One region of the Pseudescherichia sp. L3 genome, then DNA from elsewhere that is predicted to be linked to it. Evidence: predicted binding sites of a transcription regulator. Region 1 holds the regulator's gene; each other region holds the start of a gene.
What was found. The regulator PhoB, encoded in region 1, activates phosphate uptake and scavenging genes when phosphate is short. The targets are predictions, from matches to a motif close to CTGTCATAAAACTGNCNNAT.
Positions count from the first base shown of each region.

Region 2: glpT (glycerol-3-phosphate transporter) is a predicted target of PhoB. The motif match lies at 4,189-4,208, and genes of this name have one in related genera.
Region 3: uvrB (excinuclease ABC subunit UvrB) is a predicted target of PhoB. The motif match lies at 3,406-3,425, and genes of this name have one in related genera.

Region 1 covers NZ_JANKYC010000001.1:78,834-84,121, reverse strand. The annotation lists gene phoR (phosphate regulon sensor histidine kinase PhoR) at 1-1,150, opposite strand, end outside; gene phoB (phosphate response regulator transcription factor PhoB) at 1,172-1,861, opposite strand; gene sbcD (exonuclease subunit SbcD) at 2,052-3,254, shown strand; gene sbcC (exonuclease subunit SbcC) at 3,251-5,288, shown strand, end outside.
Region 2 covers NZ_JANKYC010000001.1:2,113,614-2,118,901, reverse strand. The annotation lists gene glpC (anaerobic glycerol-3-phosphate dehydrogenase subunit GlpC) at 7-1,200, opposite strand; gene glpB (glycerol-3-phosphate dehydrogenase subunit GlpB) at 1,197-2,450, opposite strand; gene glpA (anaerobic glycerol-3-phosphate dehydrogenase subunit A) at 2,440-4,065, opposite strand; gene glpT (glycerol-3-phosphate transporter) at 4,320-5,288, shown strand, end outside.
Region 3 covers NZ_JANKYC010000001.1:474,486-479,773, forward strand. The annotation lists gene bioF (8-amino-7-oxononanoate synthase) at 1-826, shown strand, start outside; gene bioC (malonyl-ACP O-methyltransferase BioC) at 810-1,565, shown strand; gene bioD (dethiobiotin synthase) at 1,558-2,280, shown strand; gene NR795_RS02365 (ABC transporter ATP-binding protein) at 2,222-2,944, opposite strand; gene uvrB (excinuclease ABC subunit UvrB) at 3,657-5,288, shown strand, end outside.

The DNA.
Region 1 (5,288 bases):
TCTGGCGGGATCGCGCCTTATCGACGCGGTAGAAGCGCTCGGTCAGGCGTGGAATATGTTCGGCGGCGATGCCCGGTCCGTTATCCTCAACGCTGAATTCCACGCCGTTCGCGACCCGCTGCCAGCTGACGATGATGTGCGTGGCGGGCGGAGTATGGTTTACCGCGTTATAGACCAGGTTAGAGATAGCGCTGCGCATCTGCTCATCGCTGCCCAACACTTTGAGGGAACTATCGACATGAAACTCAAGGGTTTGCCGCTGCTGGCTCAGGGTCTGGGCTTCTCGTTCAACCACCCGCAGCATCATTGGCACATCAATGACTTCATTCAGGGTATGGATTGGAGAGGCCTCAATTTTTGACAGGGTGAGCAGCTGTTTTACCAGGCCTTCCATACGCGAGGTCTGCTCCCGCATGGTATGCAGCGCCTTTTCCCGCGTCGCCCCGGCCAGGGTCTGTTCCTGCATCATCTCCAGGTAGCCCTGCAATACCGTCAGCGGCGTGCGCAGCTCATGACTGACGTTGGCAAAGAAGTTGCGTCGCGCCCCCTCCAGCTGGTGCATCTGGGTCACGTCGCGGGCGACCATCAGCAGCTGCTGCTCGCTGTAGGGCATGACGCGGATCTCCAGATGCCGTCCGTTGTTCAGCACCAGGTTGAGCGGTTTAGTGAAGGTCTGCTGTTTAAGATACTGAGTGAATTCGGGGTAGCGCAGCAGGTTGAGGATATTCTGGCCGTTATCGTCCGGCCAGCGCAGCCCCAGCAACTGCTGGGCAAGGCCGTTACACCAGAAGATCACCCCCTCTTCGGTGGTAAGTACCACCGCATCCGGCAGCGACTCTGCGCCGCTGCGAAAGCGTTTGATCAGGCTGCCCAGCTCACGACGGCGCTTTTTATTGCGCAGCTGCATCTGGTGCAGGCCATAGAGCAGTGGCTCCCAGCTGCCGTGCCCCGGAGGTGGGGTCATGCTGCGGTCCACCCACAGCCACCAGGAGAGCTGGAGCAGATTCCAGAAGTGCCAGATCAGTAATCCAGTGACCGAGGCCAGCAAAAACCACGGCAGATAGCCAAACATCGCTCCAAGCACCAGAGCTGGGATACAGCTTAAAAACAGCTCTAAGACCAGCCTTTTCCATGACAGCCGTTCCAGCACGCGTCACACTCCAGTCAATGATTAGAAACGGGTCGAAAAACGGTAACCCGTGCCGCGAACGGTCTGCACCATACGGTCATGGCCGCTCAGCTCCAGCGCTTTACGCAGGCGGCGAATATGCACGTCCACCGTGCGATCCTCAACGTAGACGTTGGTTCCCCAGACGTGGTTCAGCAGCTGCTCGCGGCTGTAGACGCGCTCCGGGTGAGTCATAAAGAAGTGCAGGAGCTTGAACTCCGTCGGCCCCATGTCGAGCGGGTTTTCGCCGGTCATGACCCGGTGAGAGGTGGGATCGAGGCTCAGCCCCTGCATCTCAATCACCTCTTCCACCGCCATCGGCGAGATACGCCGCATCACGGCTTTGATACGCGCCACCAGCTCCTTCGGCGAGAAGGGTTTGGTGATGTAGTCGTCTGCCCCGGTCTCCAGGCCGCGGACGCGATCTTCCTCTTCGCCGCGCGCGGTGAGCATCATAACAGGAATATCCCGGGTCATGTTTTCACGTTTCAGGTGCTTGATAAACTGAATCCCCGAGCCGCCAGGCAGCATCCAGTCGAGCAGGATAAGATCGGGCCACGGCTCGTTGAGCTGGTTCACCGCACTGTCATAATCTTCCGCTTCAACAGGCTGAAAGCCGTTTTGCTCGAGCACGAAGCAGACCATCTCCCGAATGGGGGCCTCATCCTCTACGACCAGAATACGTCTCGCCATGATTTGCCCTATATAGTTGTAATCAATATGTTGCGTCGCATTATGCGTCAGATTTATGACAGATTTATGAAAAGCGTGAAGGCATTATGAACCTGAAAGCGTGCAGATGACATCTGCAAGACGATCGCCGCTTTTCCGCTGCGCCTAAACGTTTATAATCCGCCTTACGCTTTTTTGCTATGGAACCGATATGCGCATCCTTCACACCTCTGACTGGCATCTCGGCCAAAACTTTTACAGCAAGAGCCGGGCCGCTGAACACGCTGCCTTTCTTGACTGGCTGCTGGAGACGGCAGAGGCCCAGCAGGTCGATGCCATTATCGTTGCTGGCGATATTTTTGATACCGGCGCGCCTCCCAGCTACGCTCGCGAACTCTACTACCGCTTTGTGGTTCAGCTCCAGCAGACCGGCTGTCACCTGGTAGTGCTGGCGGGTAACCACGACTCGGTCGCTACCCTGAATGAGTCCCGGGAGATCCTGGCCTTTCTGCACACCACCGTCGTGGCCGCGGCGGGCTGCGCGCCGTTCATTCTTAAGCATCGCGACGGCACGCCGGGAGCGGTTTTCTGCCCGGTGCCGTTTTTACGCCCGCGCGATATCGTTACCAGCCAGGCGGGCCTCTCCGGCAGCGAGAAGCAGCAGCATCTGCTGGCGGCGATCACCGACTACTACCAGCAGCAGTACCAGCAGGCCTGTGCCCTGCGCGGCGACGCGCCGCTGCCGATTATCGCCAGCGGCCACCTCACCACCGTCGGGGCCAGCAAAAGCGACGCGGTGCGCGACATCTATATTGGTACCCTGGACGCCTTCCCGGCGCAGAATTTTCCCCCGGTGGACTATATCGCCCTCGGGCACATTCATCGTCCGCAGATTATTGGTGGTCAGGATCATATCCGCTACTGCGGCTCACCTATTGCTCTCAGCTTCGACGAAACCGGCAAGGCCAAAAGCGTTAATCTGGTAACCTTTGCCGACGGCAGACTGGCGGACGTCACGCCTCTTACCGTGCCGGTTACCCAGCAGCTGGCAGTGATCAAAGGCGATCTTGCCGCCATTGGCCAGCAGCTTGAGCAGTGGCGCGGGTCCCCCGCTTCGCCGCCGGTATGGCTCGATATCGAAATCACCACCGACGACTGGCTGACGGATATGCAGCGCCGGATCCAGGCCATGACCGAGGATCTGCCGGTCGAAGTGCTGCTGGTACGCCGCAGCCGCGAGCAGCGTCAGCGAATGATGGCGGGCGAGCTGCGGGAAACCCTCAGCGAGCTGCGCGTGGAGGAGGTTTTCGAGCGTCGTCTGGCGCTGGAGGAGCCGGACGAGGCGCAGGGCCAGCGGGTTCGCACCCTCTTTAGCGCCACCGTAGAAGAGCTGACCCAGGAGCAAGACGCATGAAAATCCTTAGCCTGCGCCTGAAGAACATTAACTCCCTGAAGGGGGAGTGGAAGATTGATTTTACCGCTGAGCCCTTTGCCAGCAACGGGCTGTTTGCCATTACCGGCCCCACCGGCGCGGGGAAAACCACCCTGCTGGATGCTATCTGTCTGGCGCTCTATCACGAGACGCCGCGTCTGAGCAACGTATCGCAGTCGCAGAACGACCTGATGACCCGCGACACCGCCGAGTGCCTGGCCGAGGTGGAGTTTGAGGTCAAAGGCATTGCCTATCGCGCCTTCTGGAGCCAAAACCGTGCCCGCAACCAGGCCGGGGGTAATCTCCAGGTGCCCCGCGTTGAGCTGGCGCTCTGCGCCGACGGTAAAATTCTCGCCGATAAGGTGAAAGATAAGCTGGAGCTCACTGCGACTCTGACGGGGCTGGACTACGGCCGCTTTACCCGCTCGATGCTGCTCTCCCAGGGACAGTTTGCCGCCTTCCTCAATGCCAAACCGAAAGAGCGGGCCGAGCTGCTGGAAGAGCTGACCGGCACCGAGATCTACGGCCAGATCTCAGCGATGGTGTTTGAAAAGCACAAAGCGGCGCGCAGCGAGCTGGAGCAGCATCAGGCCCAGGCCGAGGGCATTCAGCTGCTGAGCGCCGAGCAGATCCAGACTCTGAATGAAAGTTTGCAGGTGCTTACTGACCAGGAGCAGACCCTGGTCGCCACCCAACAGCGCGAGCAGACCCTGCTCCACTGGCTGACGCGCGGCGGCGAACTGCATGCCGACGCGGCCCGGGCACAGACGACGCTGAATAGTGCCCGGCAGGCGTTAGAGAGCGCCCGCCCGCAGCTTGCCGCGCTGGAGCAGGCCCGCCCCGCCCAGCAGCTGCGACCGATATGGCAAAGTTTACAGGAGCAGATCCGCACCCACGGCCAGACCCAGCGTCAGGCTGAGGAAGTGAATACTCGCTTACAACAGCAGCTGAGCAAGCGCAGCCGCATTCGCGCCACCGCCAACGCGCAGATGAGCACGCTACAGCAGGAACAGAAAACGCTGGCCGACTGGCTGACCGCGCACGAACGCTGGCAGCGTTGGCAGAGCGAGCTCACCGGCTGGCGGGCCAACTTTACTCAGCAGGCAGAAGAGAAGAAGCACGCCCTGACGCTCAGCGCACGCCGGGAAAAGCTTCAGCAGCAGCTGACGGCGTTGAACGCCCCAGGGCTGGATCTGAGCGCCGAGGCGTTGCAGCAGGCGATAGCCGATCTGGCCCAACAGCGCCCGCTGCGCCAGCGTCTGAACGTGCTGCATGCCAGCTTCGCGCCTCTTCAGCAGCGTATCAAGCAGCTGCAAAAAACGCTGGCCGAGAGCGATGCGGAGCAGGCGACGCTCAACCAGACTCTGACCCAGCGGCGTCAGGCATATAAAGAGAAAAACGCGCTGCTGGCCGAGGTGAAGACAATTTGCGCCCTGGAAGAGCGGATCAAAGGTCTGGAGGCCGAGCGCGAGCGGCTGCGGGCCGGCGAGCCCTGTCCGCTCTGCGGATCGACAGCTCACCCGGCAGTCGCGGAGTACCAGGCGATGACCGTAGATGCCAACCAGGCCCGGCGCGATGCCCTGGAGCGCGAGGTTAAGCAGCTGGCAGAGAGCGGCGCGACACTGCGCGGCCAGCTGGATGCGCTGGTGAAGCAGAGCGAGAGAGATCGCCTTGCCGCCGAGGCGGAAGCGCAAAACGATCTGGCGTTAAGCCAGCAGTGGCGCGAGCTATGTAGCGCGCTAAATATCGCGCTGACGCCCGAGGAGGACGTCAGCGGCTGGTTACAGGCTGAGGAGACCCGCGAGCAGCAGCTCTATCGGTACAGCCAGCGGCTGGCGCTGGAGGAGCAGCTCAACGAGCTCCAGCAGCAGGCGGTACACGCTCAGCAGACCATTGACGCTCGCCGCCAGACGCTGGCAGAGAGCCTGGCCCAGCTCGGACTGACCCTGCCCGCAGAGGGGGAAGAGTCAGCCTGGTTTGCCGCCCGTGAGGAGGAGTCCCGTCAGTGGCAGCAGA
Region 2 (5,288 bases), 2.0 Mb from region 1:
TTTTGGCTACTCTGCCAGCGCCTGCGCCAGCAGAGTAATGGGATGTTCACAGCGTTTGGAGGTGGACGTCTCTATCTGCCATTTGCAGGTTTCGCAGTCGGTCACCACGATGTCTGCGCCGCTCGCTTCAATCTGCTGAAACAGCGGCGCACCAATTGCCTGCGAGGTGGGGTAGTTCTCGGCTTTAAAACCGTAGGTTCCGGCAATGCCGCAGCACTGAGAATCCAGCACGATGACGTTCACCCCCGGGATTTTCCGCAGCAGCTCCAGGCTGTAGAGCGTCCAGCCCATCTTCTCCATATGGCATGGGGTATGGTAGGCCACCGTCAACGGTAGCGTTCGCAGCGGCAGGGTGCGTCCCTCGTCTAGCCTGCGCCACAGCCAGCGCGTAGCAAGGTCGATATGCGACCGCAGTTGGGCGTTGGGCAGATCCAGCAGGTGCGGATACTCATCGCGCAGCGTGAGGGTACAAGTTGATGAGGTCGCTATCGTTGTCAGACCGTTATCGACAATGGCCTGCTCCAGGGCGCGCAGGTTCACCCTCGCCTGCTTTTTAGCTTTATCATAGAAGCCGTTTGCCATCAGCGGGACGCCGCAGCATCGCTCCCTATCCAGCAATTGCACGCCGATCCCCAGCGCGTTAGCCACCTTCACGACATCTTTCCCTAACTGGGGGTGGTTGTAGTTCACATAGCAGCCGTGAAAAAAGGCCACCTGCTCAGGGTAGGCCGCCTGACACTTGGCCTGCCGGCGATACCACTGGCGAAAGGTGCCCCGGGCATATTTGGGCAGCGTCCGGCGGTGATCAATATGAAGTACCTTGTCGAGCAGCTGGCGCACCGGTTTGAGTCCCGTGGTGGCATTCACCAGCGGTGCAATCGGGGAAGAGAGCGTGCCGAGCAGATCGGTGTGGCTGAGCAGGGTATTGCGCAGCCCGTTTTTAGGTTGGGCATACTGCGCGCGGGCGCGCTGAATAATATCGCCAATGTTGACCCCGGAAGGGCAGGCGGTTTCACAGCGTTTGCAGTTAGTACAGTAGCTTAGCGACTCATCAAACAGGGCCGGATCCTTTAGCCGCAGGCGCTCCCCGTCTGGGCCAGCCTGTTTGGGGCCGCTGTAGGCCGGGTTCACCTGGCTTACCGGACAGGCGGTGGTGCAGACAGTGCACTTTATACAGCTCTCAAATTGCGTCATGCTCATTGCAGATCCTCCCTGGCGCAGATCTGCCGCGCCGTGTGTAATGCTGTTACGGCGCAGACACCGCCGCCGCATCCCTGGGTAATGGCATCGAAACCGCCCAGCACCGAACCGGCAACGTAGAGATTTTCAAGCCGTTCGCCGTTTTGCCAGCCGCGCAGCGTATTGTCGGTACGTACGCCAGTATGCTGCCACGGTTGGGCAGCAAACAGATCGTCGCGAGTCCAGTTGCCTCTCTCAGGCTGCTGGACCTCTAACCCCAGCACCGCCTCGCGAATGCCTTGGCGTTCAGCAATCAAGCCGTTGCTGAAGAAGCTGCCGCTGGCCAGCACCACATGACGTGGACGCAGAGGAATATCCTCATGCCTGCGCGTCCACAATGCGTTGACCCGACCCGCGCTAACGGTGGTGTTCAGCACCTCATCGCCCGGCAGCCAGATGCCGCCGTTTTTAATAAACTGCCGCTGGAGCAGCGTCTGCATCCGCATGCCGAATACCGACGGCGGAAGCGTAGGCAGAAGCTGCACCTTGCCGGGTAATGCTTCATTCAGGCGAGTCCAGACGCGGTTATCCGTCAGGCCAAAGCAGGCAGGCAGCCAGAGCACATCATGCTCCTGGCTTAAAGCGTGCAGCGCGTCGCAGAGCGGGGCAAACTGCGCCTCATCGTCGAGCACCCGGGCGATAGTGACGGCACGGAACTCGCTCGGGTTGTCACGCAGAATGTCGAGGGCAGGGAGGCTCATTTCGTGGGCAGTGGCGGTAACGCCCAGCCTGCGCAGCCCGGCAGCGGCAAGTGCTGGCTGAAAGTCGAGGAAGCCTTCAATACCGATGATGCCAACATGCACGCCCGGCGATGGCGCAACCGGTACCTCCTGCGGACTAAGCCACGCGGGGCGCACTCTGCCCAGCGGCGTTACGCGAAAATGGGGCTTTTCTATGTGGCCCTGCATCACCAGGCCACTGTTGGCCAGCAGGCGCTGGGCTTCCCGCGCATACTCGATCACCCGCTCAGGCCCCAGCAGAGCATAGGGGTGCATCGGGGCCAGATCCGCCAGCCTCGCCAGGCCGGTATGGAGATCCGTTACTGCCTCGCCGTTGGGCAGGTGGGAGAGCAGATCCAACGAGCCAGAGGAGAAGCTGAGCGCGCTCCTTCCCCGACTGACGATAGCAACGCGCTGGCCGTGTGCCGTGAGCGTTATGCCGCACAGTAAGCCTGCCAGCCCGCCGCCGATAATTACCGTATCAAAGTTCATCTGGCTCCTCCTTTTCCAGCCCGCATAGTCCCATGTAGACCCAGCGGGTAAATTCGCTCTCCCGCAGCGCATCACCCCAGGCCACGGGATGGATGCCTTTCCAGCGCTCGTTAAGAAACTGCGACAGCTGGCTCAGGGTCTGCATCTCATTGGTAACGCTGAGACGGTTGAGCAGCCCCGCGGCACGGCAGGCGCACAGCTCACCCTGGCAGGTCCCCATTCCGATGCGGGTTCGGCGGCGCAGATCGAGCAGAGAGCGCACGTTAAGATGTTCAACTGCATACTGCACCTCCCCGGCGGTGACGGCCTCGCACTCGCACACCAGGCTGCGGCTGTGGCGCGTCTCCTCAGGCCAGGCGGAAACGCGATCGCCGTGGCGATAGAGGGCCGAGCCGCGCAGCGGAGCGGGGAGTGAGAGAGTCTTCCGTGTCGCGTCGATCGGCTCCCGTGAGCCAGGCAGCGGATCGCGGGCGGTGGTGCAGGGGGCGCTATGGTTAAGCTTGCGGCACACGGCGTCGGTCGCCCACTCGGCCATCAGGCGATAGGTCATCAGCTTCCCGCCGGTAATGGTGATAAACCCCTCCAGCCCGTCGCGTTGGGCATGGTCGAGCAGCACAATGCCGCGGCTGACGCTGCGCCCGGTCGGATCATCATCGCTTGCCACCAGCGGGCGCACCCCGGCATAGGCGCGCAAGATGCGCGTTCTGCCCATTATGGGAGCCAGTTTCTCACCCTCGCGCAGCAGAATATCGACCTCTTCAGGCGTGACCCGGTTGGCGTCGATCTCGCTATAGTCAATGCGGGTTGAGGTGGTGCCAATTAACGAAATGGTATCACCGGGCACCAGAATGTCGGCGTCGGCAGGTTTACGGCAGCGGTTGATCACATGGTGATTAATGCGATGATCGAGGATCAGCAGCGATCCTTTAGCCGGGAACATCCGAATAGCGAGATCGGCATAGTCGGCAATGCGCTGCCCCCAGATACCCGCCGCGTTAACCACGACGCTGGCATACCGTTCGCTGTGCTCACGATAGTGCGTATTAAAGAGCCGCACGCCGCACACGCGATCTCCCTGACGAATCAGGCCGGTGACCTCATGGCCCGTCAAGATACGCGCCCCATGCTCCTGGGCATCCAGCATATTAGCCGCCGTGAGTCGAAAGGGATCGACGGTGCCGTCCGGGACCTTAACCGCGCCAATCAGTGCCGGGTTGACGGCAGGCTCCAGCCGACGAGCGAGAAGAGGATCGATGGCTTCGGCATCAATACCCGCCGAGATGCAGGCGGTAATAAAGGTGTGCTGAAACGCGAGATCGTCTTCGGGAAGGGTAATGAACAGCCCGTCGGTGGGTTCTACACAGTGGCGGGCGATGCGTTTGAGGATCTGGTTTTCGGCAATGCACTCGCGGGCGGATTCATTATCGGTAACCGCATAGCGTGCGCCGCTGTGCAGCAGGCCGTGATTGCGCCCGGTGGCGCCGGTAGCAATGTCATGGCGCTCGACCAGCACAACGTTTAGCCCGCGCAGAGCACAGTCGCGTGCTATGCCCGCCCCGGTCGCGCCGCCGCCAATGACAATCACATCGCTATAGTGAGGATCGTGAACACTCATTCTCTGCCCTCATGTTCGTTTTTTATCATTTAGCCATGAAGAATCAGATTTTTGTTTGATTTCGAGCACTAACGAGCGTGATTCGAAAGCTAATTTGTGGGTTAATGCGCTTTTTTGCGCATCCTGTCATATTTCTGTAACAATCTGTGCGTGAATTCACAGTAACAATGACCGATATTCCTTAACATCGCCGCCTCGCTGGAGTGGTGAGACACTTAAACCCTACAAATTTAATCGTTGGCCACGGAGGCTACATGCTCAGTATCTTTAAACCAGCGCCACATCAGGCGCGCCTGGGAAAAGCAGAAATTGATCCCCTCTACCGCCGTTTGCGCTGGCAAATCTTTATCGGCATCTTCTTTGGCTACGCGGCGTACTATCTGGTGCGTAAAAACTTCGCCCTCGCCATGCCCTATCTGGTGGAGCAGGGGTTCTCACGCGGCGATCTCGGATTCGCGCTGTCGGGCATCTCCATTGCCTACGGTTTCTCCAAGTTCATTATGGGCTCAGTATCGGATCGCTCTAATCCACGCGTTTTCCTCCCTGCCGGTCTGATTCTGGCGGCGGCGGTGATGCTGTTTATGGGCTTCGTGCCCTGGGCGACGTCGAGCATTGCCGTGATGTTTGTCCTGCTTTTCCTCTGCGGTTGGTTCCAGGGAATGGGATGGCCGCCGTGCGGACGTACTATGGTTCACTGGTGGTCGCAGAAAGAGCGTGGCGGCATTGTCTCGGTGTGGAACTGCGCGCATAACGTGGGCGGCGGTATCCCGCCTCTGCTGTTCCTGCTAGGGATGGCCTGGTTCAACGACTGGAAAGCCGCGCTCTATATGCCGGCGTTCGGTGCGATTGTGGTGGCAATCATTGCCTTTGCGCTGATGCGTGATACGCCGCAGTCTCAGGGGCTGCCGCCTATTGAAGAGTACAAAAACGACTATCCTGATGACTACAGCGAACAGCACGAAGAGGAGCTGACCGCTAAACAGATCTTCATGAAGTATGTCCTGCCTAACAAGCTGCTGTGGTACATCGCGATAGCCAACGTCTTTGTCTATCTGCTGCGTTACGGCATCCTCGACTGGTCGCCGACCTACCTGCGTGAGGTGAAGCATTTTGCGCTGGATAAATCCTCCTGGGCCTACTTCCTCTATGAATATGCGGGGATCCCCGGCACCCTGCTGTGTGGCTGGATGTCGGATAAGGTGTTCAAAGGTAACCGTGGTGCA
Region 3 (5,288 bases), 400 kb from region 1:
CAACCAGGCGGTGATTGCCGCCCTGACCGGCAAAGAGGATCGCATCGTGGCGGATAAGCTCAGCCACGCCTCTCTGCTGGAAGCCGCCAGCTTCAGTCCGGCTCAGCTGCGGCGCTTTGCTCATAACGACGTCAGCCAGCTCGCCGCGCTGCTGGATAAACCCTGTGACGGCCAGCAGCTGGCGGTGACCGAAGGCGTCTTCAGTATGGATGGCGACAGCGCGCCGCTGGCCGCTATTGCCGAGCAGGTACGCCGCGCCGGGGCCTGGCTGCTGGTAGATGATGCCCACGGCATCGCCGTCACCGGTCATAAAGGGCGCGGTAGCTGCCAGCAGCAGGAGGTGAAGCCCGAGCTGCTGGTGGTCACCTTTGGCAAAGGCTTCGGCGTCAGCGGCGCGGCGGTGCTGTGCAGCGAGGCGGTTGCCACCTACTTCGAACAGTTTGCTCGCCATCTGATCTACAGCACCTCTATGCCTCCCGCCCAGGCCGTGGCCCTCAGCGCCGCGCTGAGCGTGATCCGGGGAGAGGAGGGCGACCAACGCCGGGCGGCGCTCGCCGGGCTCATTCAGCGCTTTCGCCATGGCGCAGCGGCGCTGCCGGGGCGCATCACCCATTCCCAAAGCGCCATCCAGCCGCTGATCGTTGGCGATAACAGCCGGGCGCTGAGCCTGGCGGAGCGCCTGCGACAGAAAGGGTGCTGGGTGACCGCTATTCGTCCTCCCACCGTCCCCGCAGGCACGGCGCGCCTGCGTCTGACCCTGACGGCGGCCCATCAGCCCGAGGACATCGATCGTCTGCTGGAGGTCCTGCATGAGTCTGGTGAATAAGCGTGCGGTAGCAGCGGCCTTTGGCCGGGCGGCACAGAGCTACGACAGTCATGCTCAGTTGCAGCGCCAGAGCGCGGATCTGCTGCTGGCGAAGCTGGGTGAACGCAGGCCTGCAAGCGTGCTGGACGCGGGCTGTGGGCCGGGCAGCATGAGCCGCTACTGGCGGGACGCGGGGGCTGAAGTCACCGCCCTCGATCTCTCCCTGCCGATGCTCAGGCAGGCGCAGAGTCAGCAGGCCGCCCAGCACTATGTTGCAGCGGATATTGAGGCGCTGCCTCTGGCCGACGCCCGGTTCGATCTCGCCTGGAGCAACCTTGCTGTGCAGTGGTGCAACGATTTAGGCCAGGCGCTGAAGGCGCTGCATCGCGTCGTGCGCCCCGGCGGGGCGGTGGCCTTTACCACCCTGGCGAGCGGATCGCTGCCGGAGCTGCACCAGGCCTGGCAAGCGGTAGACAGCCGACTTCACGCAAATCGATTTTTAGCAGAAGAGACGCTGGCGGAAACCGTTAGCGCCTGGCGCGGCCAGTGGGGCATTGAGCCTGTCACGCTGGCCTTTGACGATGCCCTGGCGGCCATGCGCTCGCTAAAGGGCATCGGCGCGACGCACCTGCACGCTGGCAGGCATAACACGCCCCTGACCCGCGGTCAGCTTCAGCGCCTGCAGCTGGCGTGGCCGCAGCAGCAGGGCAGATGCCTGCTGACCTATTCACTTTTTTGGGGAGTTATTGAACGTGACTGAACGTTACTTTGTTACCGGCACGGATACGGAAGTAGGGAAAACGGTAGCCAGCTGTGCGCTGTTGCAGGCCGCCGCCCAGGCAGGATGGCAAACCGCAGGCTACAAACCGGTCGCCTCGGGCAGTGAGATGACGCCAGAGGGACTGCGTAACAGTGACGCGCTGGCCCTGCAGCACAACAGTACCCTGGCCCTGCGCTACGAGGCCGTGAACCCGTATACCTTTGCTGAGCCCACGTCGCCGCACATCGTCAGCGCCGCCCTCGGACAGCCTATTGAGGCCGAAACGCTCTCGGCAGGGCTGCGCATGCTGGAGGCGCAGGCGGAGTGGGTGCTGGTAGAGGGGGCCGGGGGATGGTTTACGCCGCTCTCAGAAACCCTGACCTTTGCCGACTGGGCTACTCAGGAGCAGCTGCCGGTGATTTTAGTGGTGGGCGTTAAGCTTGGCTGCATCAACCATGCGGTACTGACCGCCCAGGCGGTGCAGCAGGCCGGGCTGCGGCTGGCGGGCTGGGTTGCTAACGATGTGGTGCCGCCAGGACAACGCCACACTGAGTATCTGGCAACGCTTAAGCGCATGCTGCCCGCGCCGTTCCTCGGGGAGATCCCGTGGCTGGAGAACGTCGCGCCTGAGAGTGACATCGGCCACTGGCTCGATCTCAGTGCGTTAGGTTCGGCGTCATCCACTGGGAAAGCAGCGGATCGTCCAGCTGTGTAACGCTTCCCTGGGCCACGTTGCGACCCTGATGCAGAAGATAGAAGCGGTCAGCGACGCGGCGTACAAATGTCAGGTGCTGCTCCGCCAGCAGGATAGTCATGCCGAACTCCTGGTTCAGGCGCACCAGCAGGTTACCCAGCTTATGGACAAAGGCCTGACCCAGCCCGCGGGTTGGCTCATCCAGGATCAGCAGGCGCGGACGGGTCACCAGCGCCCGGGCCAGCGCCAGCTGATGCTGGTTATCCTCTGATAGCCCGGCGCTCTTAACCTGGCGCAGGGCATACAGTTCGGGAAAGAGATCGTAGATATCCCGTGTCACCGCGCTCCCTGGCTCGCCGACCGCTAGCCAGGCGATCTGTAAATTCTCCTCCACCGTAAGCTGGGAAAAGATCCGCTTTTCCTGCGGTACGCAGGCAATGCCCATCGCCGGACGATCCTCCATCTTTACCTGCAACAGGTTCAGCGGGGCCGCCCCGACCTCCTGCCAGGTCATGCTGCCGCTCTCCACAGGCAGATAGCCAGAGATGCAGTTGACCAGCGTCGTTTTCCCCATACCCGGCAGCCCCATTACGCAGGTGCAGGTGCCCGGGATAAGATCGAGATCGACATTCCAAAGCGTATGCCGATCGCCGTAATAATAATTCACTGCACGTAAGCTCAACATCGGTTTATCTCCCGGACCTGGTCTGTAAATGATATGTTGCAAAAGCCTTGCCAGAAGCGTGTTATGCTCTGTTTTTCAGAGCAGGATGACGAAAAAACGCTAAATTCCTCTTTTCCACCGGTCTGCCTGATTGCATCTGCACGCTGTTAGTGCTAGATGCAGGCGGATCTGATTTTTGGTGGTGCAGTCACGTCGGAATGCGATAAAAAATGGTGGGAAAATTTTTTTACCTGCGTGCCGTTTCGCAAAATGCGATTTTCGCTGAGTCACAGGGGGTACGGGCTGGCGACAGTTATCCACTATTCCTGTGGATAACCTTGTGCATTAGAGTTAGAAAACGCGTGCAAAGCGAGAGAACACGCGGCTTAGGCATGAATTGATGCGAAACGCGGCTTTTTAGATAACTATTATAAAATCAATACGTTAAATAAAAGCAATGCGTGTAAGAAAAGTGTCATCCACTGACACAAAACTTTCACCACCCGACTTGACAAATGTTAAATCGCAAAAAGTTCTGGGGATAAGATATTTTTTTTAGTTTTTAATTCTGCGCCAGACGCAAATTTTCCTTACGGCACTTGAAATTGCCTTATCTAACACAGATATTCCTATCTGCCACTGGGTTTTCATCCAGTATAATTTATTGGCAAAATCCGCCGCCGCGAGTAAAATTACTCACCTGCCCGCTCATTCCTTCATCAGGTAGCCATTCATGAGTAAACCATTCAAACTGAATTCCGCTTTTCGTCCCTCTGGCGATCAGCCAGAAGCCATCCGCCGCCTGAAAGAGGGGCTGGAGGACGGACTGGCGCACCAGACCCTGCTCGGGGTAACCGGTTCAGGGAAGACGTTTACCGTTGCCAACGTGATCGCCGATCTACAGCGGCCGACGATGGTGCTTGCGCCGAACAAAACCCTGGCGGCACAGCTGTATGGCGAAATGAAGGAGTTTTTCCCGGACAACGCCGTGGAGTACTTCGTCTCCTACTACGACTACTATCAGCCCGAAGCCTACGTGCCGAGCTCCGACACCTTTATCGAGAAGGATGCCTCGGTAAACGAGCACATCGAGCAGATGCGTCTCTCGGCAACCAAAGCGCTGCTGGAGCGCCGTGACGTCGTGGTGGTGGCTTCGGTGTCGGCTATCTACGGCCTCGGCGACCCCGATCTCTACCTCAAGATGATGCTGCACCTGACCATTGGCATGATCATCAACCAGCGCGATATTTTGCGCCGCCTGTCGGAGCTGCAATATACGCGTAACGATCAGGCCTTCCAGCGCGGTACCTTCCGCGTGCGCGGCGAGGTGATCGATATCTTCCCGGCGGAGTCAGACGACGTGGCGCTGCGCGTTGAGCTGTTTGACGAGGAGGTTGAGCGCCTGTCGCTGTTCGATCCGCTGACCGGCCACGTTGAGTCCACTATTCAGCGCTACACCGTCTATCCGAAGACCCACTACGTGACCCCGCGCGAACGCATCGTGCAGGCGATGGAAGATATCAAGGTCGAGCTGGCGGACCGGCGTAAGACGCTGCTGGCCAACAATAAGCTGCTGGAAGAGCAGCGCATTACCCAGCGCACCCAGTTCGATCTTGAGATGATGAACGAGCTGGGCTACTGCTCGGGCATCGAGAACTACTCCCGCTACCTCTCCGGGCGCGGGCCGGGCGAAGCACCGCCGACGCTGTTTGACTACCTGCCTGCCGACGGCCTGCTGGTGATTGACGAGTCCCACGTCACCATTCCGCAGATTGGTGGCATGTACCGCGGCGACCGGGCGCGTAAAGAGACGCTGGTAGAGTATGGTTTCCGCCTGCCGTCGGCACTGGATAACCGTCCGATGAAGTTTGAAGAGTTCGAAGGGTTAGCCCCGCAGACCATCTATGTCTCAGCGACGCCGGGCAACTACGAGCTGGAGAAATCCGGGGAAGAGATTGTCGATCAGGTGGTGCGCCCCACTGGCCTGCTTGACCCGATTATCGAAGTCCGCCCGGTGGGTACCCAGGTGGACGATCTGCTGTCGGAGATCCGCAAGCGCGTCGCCATTAACGAGCGCGTACTGGTCACCACGCTGACCAAGCGCATGGCCGAGGATCTTACCGAGTATCTGGAGGAGCACGGCGAGAAGGTGCGCTATCTGCACTCGGATATCGACACCGTTGAGCGTATGGAGATCATCCGCGACCTGCGTCTGGGCGAGTTCAACGTGCTGGTGGGCATCAACCTGCTGCGCGAGGGGCTGGACATGCCGGAGGTGTCGCTGGTGGCGATCCTTGACGCCGATAAAGAGGGCTTCCTGCGCTCGGAGCGCTCGCTGATCCAGACCATTGGCCGTGCGGCGCGT